One region of the Peribacillus sp. TE19612 genome, then DNA from elsewhere that is predicted to be linked to it. Evidence: riboswitches for the same ligand, from Rfam matches in the RefSeq annotation. Region 1 holds a riboswitch; each other region holds the start of a gene.
What was found. Region 1 has a riboswitch for thiamine pyrophosphate ahead of tenA (thiaminase II). Riboswitches for the same ligand answer to the same signal wherever they lie in the genome.
Positions count from the first base shown of each region.

Region 2: another riboswitch for thiamine pyrophosphate. It lies ahead of tenA (thiaminase II); the one in region 1 lies ahead of tenA (thiaminase II).
Region 3: another riboswitch for thiamine pyrophosphate. It lies ahead of thiC (phosphomethylpyrimidine synthase ThiC); the one in region 1 lies ahead of tenA (thiaminase II).

Region 1 is NZ_JBWCCL010000001.1:368,242-371,500, forward strand. Features, by position in the region: gene ACZ9AO_RS01750 (MFS transporter) at 1-1,345, shown strand, start outside; TPP riboswitch at 1,694-1,825, shown strand; gene tenA (thiaminase II) at 1,961-2,644, shown strand; gene ACZ9AO_RS01760 (ECF transporter S component) at 2,660-3,238, shown strand; gene ACZ9AO_RS01765 (ABC transporter ATP-binding protein) at 3,257-3,259, shown strand, end outside.
Region 2 is NZ_JBWCCL010000011.1:69,867-73,125, forward strand. Features, by position in the region: gene ACZ9AO_RS19120 (N-acetyltransferase family protein) at 1-474, shown strand, start outside; gene ACZ9AO_RS19125 (aspartyl-phosphate phosphatase Spo0E family protein) at 544-738, opposite strand; gene ACZ9AO_RS19130 (Fur-regulated basic protein FbpA) at 991-1,179, opposite strand; SAM riboswitch class I at 1,355-1,459, opposite strand; TPP riboswitch at 1,617-1,721, shown strand; gene tenA (thiaminase II) at 1,813-2,502, shown strand; gene thiW (energy coupling factor transporter S component ThiW) at 2,518-3,039, shown strand; gene thiD (bifunctional hydroxymethylpyrimidine kinase/phosphomethylpyrimidine kinase) at 3,008-3,259, shown strand, end outside.
Region 3 is NZ_JBWCCL010000003.1:33,584-36,842, forward strand. Features, by position in the region: gene ACZ9AO_RS06085 (histidine phosphatase family protein) at 70-615, shown strand; gene ACZ9AO_RS06090 (HAD family hydrolase) at 767-1,555, shown strand; TPP riboswitch at 1,671-1,785, shown strand; gene thiC (phosphomethylpyrimidine synthase ThiC) at 1,921-3,259, shown strand, end outside.

The DNA of each region.
Region 1 (3,259 bases):
TTCGGAAGTGGTAGGTAATAGTAAATTTGGCCGTTTTCATTTAATGGTCTTCTTGTGGTGTTTGTTCGCCATTACCTTCGATGGATTTGATATAGCCATGTACGGAGTAGGTTTGCCATTGATGATGGAGGAATGGAACTTGACGCCAGTCGAAGCTGGCGGAATAGCAAGTTATTCATTGTTCGGAATGATGGTAGGAGCACTCATTTTTGCACCTTTGGCGGATAAAATAGGGAGAAAAAAAGTGCTGGCCATTTGTATAGGTATATTCAGCGTTTTTACATTGCTTTCAAGTTTTGCCCCGAATCCTGCCTTTTTCTCGGTTATGCGATTTATAGCAGCCTTGGGAATGGGAGGATTAATGCCAAATGTCATCTCCTTAATGGCGGAATACTCACCCAAAAAGAATAAGGTGCTCATTGTAACCGCTATGTACTGCGGTTATTCCATCGGAAGCATACTTGCTTCTTTAATTGGAATGTATGTAATGGAACAACTGAGTTGGAGGGTTTTGTATTGGATAGGGGCGCTTCCCTTACTGGCACTGCCATTCTTCATGAAGCAATTTCCTGAATCGCTTTCGTATTATGTTATTCGAAAACAAGGAGCAAAGATTGCTGGAATCCTGAATCGCATTGATCCAGACGGCGACTATAAAGAGTCGGACGATTATGAGTTTGCCAAAGTCCAAGAAAGGGCAAAGGGCTTTCCAGTCAAGAAACTCTTTGAAAATAAGCGTACGCTTAGCACATTTGCGTTTTGGGTAGCCGCCTTTAATTGTTTACTAATGGTATACGGACTCAATACATGGTTACCCAAAATCATGCAGCAGTCGGGATACGGCCTTACATCCAGTTTATCTTTCAATCTTATATCAGGAATAGGACAAATTGGCGGATCGATAATTGGCGGGTACTTAGTTGGGAAAATAGGCCATAGAAGAGTACTTGTATCCCTCTGTGCCATAGGTACGGTCTGTTTTGTCATATTAGGATTGACCTCTAATCCAATAGCATTATATATTCTGATCGCTTTTGGAGGAGCCTGTACAGTCGGCACGATGAATTTAGCCAATACGTATATATCCGAATATTATCCGCGGGAGATAAGGACTACCGGGATAGGCTGGGCCTTGGCTTTTGGTAGAATTGGAGCCATTGTTGCCCCAACATTAATAGGATTGCTGCTGGCTGCAAACTATTCGCCGCAAAATGCATTCATGGCCTTCACCGTTCCGAGCATAATGGCTGCCTTGGCGTTACTCGTTGTGAAAGAGAGGTATGGCAGCTATGATAAACTACAGCTTGAGGGAAATATAAAACTAAAAGCAACGTCGAATATATAATATTGTTTTTTAGTAGATGGCCTATATGTCAGCGGACAGTCATGCAACTGTTCTCTGACATATAGGCCATTTTTTAGAGAATAAAAGAATTCACGAGTAAAATGGCTAAATTCACGAGTAAACCGGCCAAACTCACGAGTAAAACAGTTAAATTCACGAGTAAACAAGTAGAATTCACGAGTGAATTCTGTAATGAAACCCATGGATTAAAGTGCCGTTAAACGCCGGGTAAATGGGGGTTATGCAAGATTGAAAGTTTAGTAACCCTAAATCAAGAAAACTTTTCTAATACGTTTGACAATTGGATTTATCGTGTTAATATAAAGGCAAATGAATTTAATATACAATTTGTACCACTAGGGGTGCTTTATAGGTAAAAGTTGATTTTTTACCGACAAAAGCTGAGATTGAAGTATGACTTTAAGACCCTTAGAACCTGATCTGGTTTATACCAGCGTAGGGAAGTGGGGTCTGGAACTATACATTTCTGTATTATTTCTTGTACAACCACTTTCTTTACGTTTAAGAAAGTGGTTTTTTGTTTGCAAAAAAAGGGGTGATAAGTGTTTTTTTCTGTAACGTTCAATGAAAAAATACAATTTGGAGGTAATGGACATGAAGTTTTCAGAGGAAATCCGTAAGGAAGTTGATCACATTTGGGAAGCTAGTTTTAATCATCCGTTTGTAGCAGGAATAGGAGATGGCACATTGCCATTGGAGTGTTTCCGTTTTTATGTCATGCAAGATGCCTATTATTTATCTCATTTTGCTAGAGTTCAAGCCTTAGGGGCAGTCAAAGCTACAGATTTACATACAACAAGCAGGCTTGCCGGCCATGCACAAGGAACATATGAAGCGGAGTTGAAGCTTCATGAGAATTTTTCCGAGAGATTAGGCATCACAAAAGAAGAACGGGAAGATTTCAAGCCTGCCCCGACTGCCTATGCTTATACTTCCCATATGTATCGTGCGGCTTATTCGGGACATTTAGGAGATGTTATTGCAGCTATCTTGCCGTGTTACTGGCTGTATTATGAGATAGGTGAAAAGCTGCAAGGGTGCATGCCCGAAGAGCCAATTTATCAAGAATGGATAGCGGCTTACGGAGGAGAGTGGTTCCGCACTTTGGTGGAAGAACAAATTGCGAGGCTGGATGAGATTGCTGAAAAAGTAACTGAAGAAGATAAGGCGAGAATGAAAGAGCATTTTATTCTCAGCAGCCAATATGAATACTCATTTTGGGAAATGGCTTATCGTTTAGAGACATGGCCCGTTCATAAGGGAACATTAGAAGTATAAAAGGAGAATGAAACAATGAAAAAAGGATTGAAATTAACGGATATATTAGTCACGATCGTGATTGCGGTAGCATTTGGAATCGTTTATATCCTTTGGGGTTCGATTTATTATTCCGTTAAACCTTTAGGATTACATCTGGATCAACTTATTTATGGAATGTGGTTTATAGCTGGCCCTGTCGCCTTTTTCATTTTACGGAAACCGGGTGTGGCACTTTTGGCGGAGATAGCTGCAGCTTCCGGGGAATTCTTTCTAGGCTCCCCATGGGGGCTGACTGTACTGTTATATGGGGTGGTCCAAGGTTTGTTCGCGGAACTGGTGTTCATGGGGTTCAAATATAAAAAATTCAATATGCCGGTGGCCGTTTTAGCTGCGATGGCTTCCTGCCTGGCATCAGTTATCATGGATTTTGCATACGGGGAAATAGGTGCGCTTTCTACTTGGAATCTATCGTTATTCATGATAGCGAGGTTTGTGGGTTCCATATTCTTTGCAGGTGTGACCGCTTATTATCTAGTTAAAGTCCTGGAAGCAACAGGGGTAACTAATCTTGTGCGTCCGGTTTCCAATAAAGATTATGCAGAACTTGATTAAAAGAAGAGGTTGAGGGCCATG
Region 2 (3,259 bases), on a different contig from region 1:
CTATCTGATCTACCCAGAATTGTTGAAATATATAATTCGACAATTGCTTCAAGAATGGTCACGGCAGATACGGAACCTGTATCCGTCCAATCGAGGGTTAAATGGTTTGAGGAACATCATTCAGAAAGTAGACCGCTATATATCATTACTATAGAAGGGAAAACCGCTGGATGGATGAGCTTTCAATCCTTTTATGGCCGACCGGCATATAATTCCACTGCCGAAATCAGTATTTACATTGATGATTATTTCCGGGGAAAAGGAATTGGACAAATTTCGATTCGAAAGGCAATTGAATTGAGTCCAAAATTAGGTGTTAAGACTTTATTGGGTTTCATTTTTGCCCATAATACACCAAGCCTTAAGCTTTTTTCCAAATTCGGGTTTGAAGAATGGGCACATTTACCTCAAGTTGCCGAGATGGATGGCATTGAGCGGGATTTGATCATTCTAGGTAAACGTGTCGATATTTAATATATAATTCTTTAGAGCTATTGCCTTGAGCAGTAGCTTTTTCAGATTAATACAGGTCGAATTGCTAATTTAAAAATACCTATATGCTTCTTGAAGGGAAAAATATTCAGAATCTCTTTTACTTGCTAAGGCATTCAATAGCGTATCCAATTCTTGACTGGCTTGTACAGTCAGCAGATTTGTTAAGCCGTATATCGCTCCCAACTTTATCATTTCCTGTCTCTTCTCTTCTACTTTTTCTATAGTTACCTTACGGCAAGGCATCATAGTCACCTCCCATTTATTCAATATTTTTACACTTTCATCATAATGAAACCACTAGTTAAAATCAACTATTTTTCAGAAATTAAATGTGTTATTTTATAGGTAAAATGTGACAAAACACCTATTTTGTTATTTAATTATGTATAATTTGTGTCGTTTTCTAATAAACGCAAAAAAAGCATCCACTAGTGTAGACTGCGAATGCTTACATCATATCCCTTATCCAAAAATCCAAATATTGTATTCCGTTTACTATGTCATCCATTCAGAAGGTGACTCGTTATTAGGTCTATTTATAACAATCTTATATTCATCTTCAAGTACTTTTAATGGGGCATCATAAAGGTGCCTTTCATCAGAGGTTTTGTATACTCCATTGGCCAATAGCTCTTCAATGAGTTTTGCCTTCCTCTGTTCAATCCTCTTAAATAATTCTGCCATGTAAATGGCTCCTTTCCCAGTCGTCCTAGTGCCTGCTTCTAGTTAGCTAAACTTTATCAACTTGTTTGATTTCACCAAATTATATATACCTTTTCTAGTATGTCACTAAACGTTATTTCCCAAAAATAAAAGCCCCTTCTAATTTAAGAAGAGGCTGACAGTGTCCGTACGGCTCTTCTTATCTTCCAAGCATATGCTTGTTGGATTTAGCACAGTTCCCTAAACGGGTCCGCTGCCGAGGTTTCTTAGGGCCAAGTCCCTCCACCTCTCTGGATAAGAATTCGATATATAATGATGTAGAAATGATTCTATCCTAATAATCTTCAAAAGTCAATTACCTGGTTCTCCCTTTTTTCCTGGACATAAAGTGATACCTCTTTCAAATACGGGTTGCATTTTCTTGTCTTTCTGATATGATGTCAGTAATTACATACAATTCACACCACTAGGGGAGTCTTTTTTAAGACTGAGATGGAATTAGTTCCGGACCCTTTGAACCTGAACCGGCTCATACCGGCGGAGGGAAGTGGATGATATCGTCCATTTTACAGACTATATCCATCTACCCCGTTCCGTATTCAGGAACGGGGTTTTTTATTCAACAAAGGGAGCCATTCTATAGGAGGATGAACAATGGAGAATACAAAATTAGAAACATTCAGTGATAGACTGCACGCACGGGCAAAAGAGATTTGGAAAAGGAACCATTCACATCCCTTTGTCCAGGCAATTGGAAACGGTACACTTCCTGAAAAGAAATTTGCCTATTACCTGAAGCAGGACTATGTCTATCTCATGGATTATTCCAAGCTCTTTGCTTTAGGTGTCATCAAAGCCCATAACATCGAAACCATGGCAAAATTTGCGAGCATTTTAAATGAAACCCTTCAAGTGGAAATGGATATTCATCGGCATTATGCTTCCGAATTCGGGATCAGCTCCAAGGAATTGGAAAATACAGAACCTACTCCAACCACTCTAGCCTATACAGGTTACATGCTAAATGCAGCTCAGCATGGGACTTTGGCAGACTTGATCGCCTGTCTCCTGCCCTGCGCTTGGGATTATTATGAAATCGGTTTGCTATTAAAAGAACAAAATGGAGCAGCACTGGAAAACAATCGCTACGCAGATTGGATAAGGTCCTATTCATCTCCTGAATTCGGGGAAGCACACAAGTGGCTGATCACTTTGTTGGAAGAATTGACGGAAGGCATGCCTGAAAAGGAACTTCTTAGATTAGAAAAGCACTTTTTGGTTACTTCCCGATATGAATATTTATTCTGGGACATGGTTCAAAATGAGCAGGATTGGCCTCTGTAGGTGGTTGACATGAGGATGAATCCTATCAAGAAACTGACATTGACTGCCATGATCACGGCTTTAACGACGCTGACCAGTTCATTTATTTTCATCCCTGCAGGATTTGCAAAAATCTTTCCTATTCAACATCTGGCAAATGTCCTGACGGCGGTTCTATTGGGGCCTGCATATGCTGTGACACAAGCTTTTTTAGTTTCCATCATTAGAAACATGTCTGGTACCGGTTCAATTTTCGCCTTTCCCGGCAGCATGATTGGTGCACTTTTGGCCGCCATCCTTTATCGAAAAACACAAAGCTTAAAATTCGCCTGTTTAGGGGAAGTGATCGGGACCGGCATTCTCGGTTCCCTGGCCTGTTATCCGCTTGCAACCCTCCTATTGGGAGAAAAAGCTGCTCTTTTTGGTTTTTTACCGGCTTTTATGTTCAGTTCATTCGCAGGGGCGATTTTAGCTTTCATATTACTTAAAATACTGCTAAAAAATAATTATATGAAGGGGTTTTTTTATGAAAACAGCATTAACGATCGCAGGCTCTGATTCAGGGGGCGGTGCTGGAATACAAGCGGATTTAAAAACATTTTCTGCACATGGTGTATTTGGAATGTCTGCCATCACAGCCGTAACCGCCCAAAACACAATGGAAGTCCGTTCTGTACAGCCCATTGAAACAGCTATCATATCGGATCAAATTGCAGCTATCTTTGAAGATATTCCTGTCGATGCAGTAAAAATAGGCATGCTTGGATCAAAAGAAATC
Region 3 (3,259 bases), on a different contig from region 1:
ATAATATATTGATAAGGGCTTTTTACAAGAAAAAGAAACGTATATTTTAAAAGATAAAAAGGAGAATATATGAAAATTGGTTTGGTACGGCATTTTAAGGTGGCACATGAATTTCCTACTGGGAAATCTGTGACGGCGGATGATATGAAGCAATGGTTTGTGGACTATGATGCAGCGGATATTATTTATGGAACGACTTTATTTGGCGTGGAGGAATGGCAGGAATGTTATTGCAGTGATATGTCGAGAGCCGTCAAGACAGCGGAACACATCTTTCCAGGCACAGTTCACCGGATGGAGGAGCTGCGGGAAATACCTTCTCCCCCTCTGAGAGGAAGGATTAAGCTGCCGTTCATCCTTTGGGCCATCTGGATTCGCTGCTGCTCGGTGATCAACAAGCAGACAAGGGCGGAAATTAAGATTGCAGAGCAAAGGATCAATAATGTATTGGATGAAGTCTTTGCAAAGGGGGAAAGGAATGTTCTGATCGTGAGTCATGCCGCCCTCATGGTATATATGAGGAAAGAGCTGATCCGACGGGGGTTCACCGGTCCAAAGTTCAAGATTGCCAGTAATGGAAAATTGTATGTATTTGAAAGCGGAAAAGGGAAATGAATATATGGTTCCCCACCGGAAAAGGTAAGCCATTTTGCGAAGAAAGAGGCATGCATTTTCCGAATAGTTATTCTTTTTTTATTGGTTGTGGTTTATTATTGTAATAGTGTAATTTTTACGAATTCAATATTGGGAAAGAGGGGTGGACATTTTGCTGAAGGCAGTTTTTTTTGATTTAGATGATACATTACTATGGGATCAGAAAAGTGTAAAAGAGGCTTTTGTGGCCACATGTGAAGTTGCCAAGGAGAAATATGGTCTGAATGTCGACGAGTTTGAAGAAGCGGTGCGGAAGGAAGCGCGTGATCTTTATTCTTCTTACGATACATATGCATTCACTCAAATGATCGGAATCAATCCATTTGAGGGACTATGGGGGAATTTTCAGGATGATCATGATGAATTCCGGAAGATGGCCGGGATTGTACCGGCTTATCGGAAAGAAGCGTGGACGAGGGGCTTGAAGGCATTAGGGATCGATGACCCGGAATTTGGGCTTGAACTGGCAGAACGTTTCCCGGCCGAAAGACGCAAAAAGCCATTTATCTATGAAGAAACATTCCGTGTTCTGGATGAATTAAAAGGGAAGTACAAATTGCTATTGCTAACGAACGGATCTCCTGAACTGCAAAATACCAAACTTGAAATAACGCCTGAACTGGTTCCTTATTTCGACCAAATCGTGATTTCAGGTGCATTTGGTCGAGGTAAACCGGATGCCTCCATTTTTGAGCATGCTTTGCAAATCATGGAGCTTGATAAGGATGAAGTATTGATGGTCGGCGATAATTTAATGACCGATATCCTTGGAGCATCACGGGTAGGTATAAAGTCGGTTTGGATAAATCGCCATGATAAGAAACGGAATGAAGTGCTTCCAACCTATGAAATCACGCATTTAGAGGAGCTTTTCCCTATCCTTGAGAGCCTGGGGAATTAATTGGCGGTCCTCCTCCAAATAACAAATTTTGGAGAGTTGCAATAAAATATTAGGTCTTTCAAATTATTTACAGAATGAAAAGGGTGAGATATAGTTACCCTGTAATCAATTAAATTATTCAGACTAGGGGTGTCCAATAAAAGTTGGGCTGAGAGAGAAGCGCTTAAGCTTCTTAACCCTCAGGACCTGATCTGGTTCATACCAGCGTGGGGAAGTTAGAATCTACTAAACGATGACATTTCAATTGGTCATTTCTGTAGTCATACTAACGTTAGCCGGGTCTTAAATATGAGACCTGGCTTTTTCGTGCGAAATGGATTGGATTTTGTCCTTTTTAAATGAACTTAAAAAGGAGAAATGAAATCATGAAGAGTAATTCAGTAAATGACATGAACGTTTCAATTATGTCCAGTTTTGCCGGGAGTAAAAAAGTGTATGTTGAGGGATCTAGACCCGATATTAAAGTACCTATGCGTGAAATTGAGCTAAGTCCGACGACAGGGGCATTCGGTGAAGAGGAGAATCCGCCTTTACGTGTATATGATACAAGCGGCTTCTATACGGATTCAGAATATCCGATTGATATTCATAAAGGCCTTGCCCCGATTAGACGCAGCTGGGTTCTGGAACGGGAAGATGTTGAAGAGTATGAAGGGCGTGAAATAAAGCCCGAAGATAACGGATATAGAAAAGTGGAGTCACAATCCAATGCCGAAGTTTTTCCGGGATTGAAAAGAAAACCATTGCGTGCGGTGAAAGGAAAAAACGTAACCCAGCTCCATTATGCCCGCAAAGGGATCATTACTCCAGAAATGGAGTTCATTTCGATCAGGGAAAATGTAGCCCCTGAGTTTGTAAGGGAAGAGGTAGCTAGCGGGCGGGCAATCATTCCGGCAAATATTAACCATCCTGAAAGTGAGCCCATGATCATCGGACGTAATTTTCACGTGAAGATAAATGCGAATATAGGAAATTCAGCTGTCAGTTCATCGATCGAAGCTGAAGTGGAGAAAATGACTTGGGCCACACGATGGGGTGCAGACAACATAATGGATCTTTCCACAGGAAAGAATATTCACACGACGCGGGAATGGATTATCAGGAATTCACCTGTGCCGGTTGGGACGGTTCCGATATATCAAGCATTGGAAAAAGTGAATGGGGTCGCGGAAGATTTAAATTGGGAAGTTTTCCGGGATACATTAATCGAGCAGGCTGAGCAAGGTGTCGATTACTTCACCATACACGCTGGTGTACTTTTGCGATACATCCCCATGACAGCAAAGCGAGTTACGGGTATTGTTTCCCGGGGAGGCTCCATCATGGCACAATGGTGCTTGGCCCACCACCAAGAAAGTTTTCTCTATACACACTTTGAAGAGATTTGTGAAATCATGAAGACGTATGATGTTTCTTTCTCATTAGGTGACGGTCTCCGTCCGGGATCCATTGCAGATGCAAACGATGAGGCACAATTTGCGGAATTGGAAACACTTGGGGAATTGACGAAGATTGCTTGGAAGCACGACGTTCAAGTCATGGTGGAGGGACCCGGTCACGTACCGATGCATTTGATTAAAGAAAATATGGATAAGCAGCTGGAAGTCTGTCAAGAAGCACCATTCTATACCCTGGGACCATTGACGACGGATATAGCTCCTGGATACGACCATATCACTTCTGCGATTGGTGCTGCCATGATTG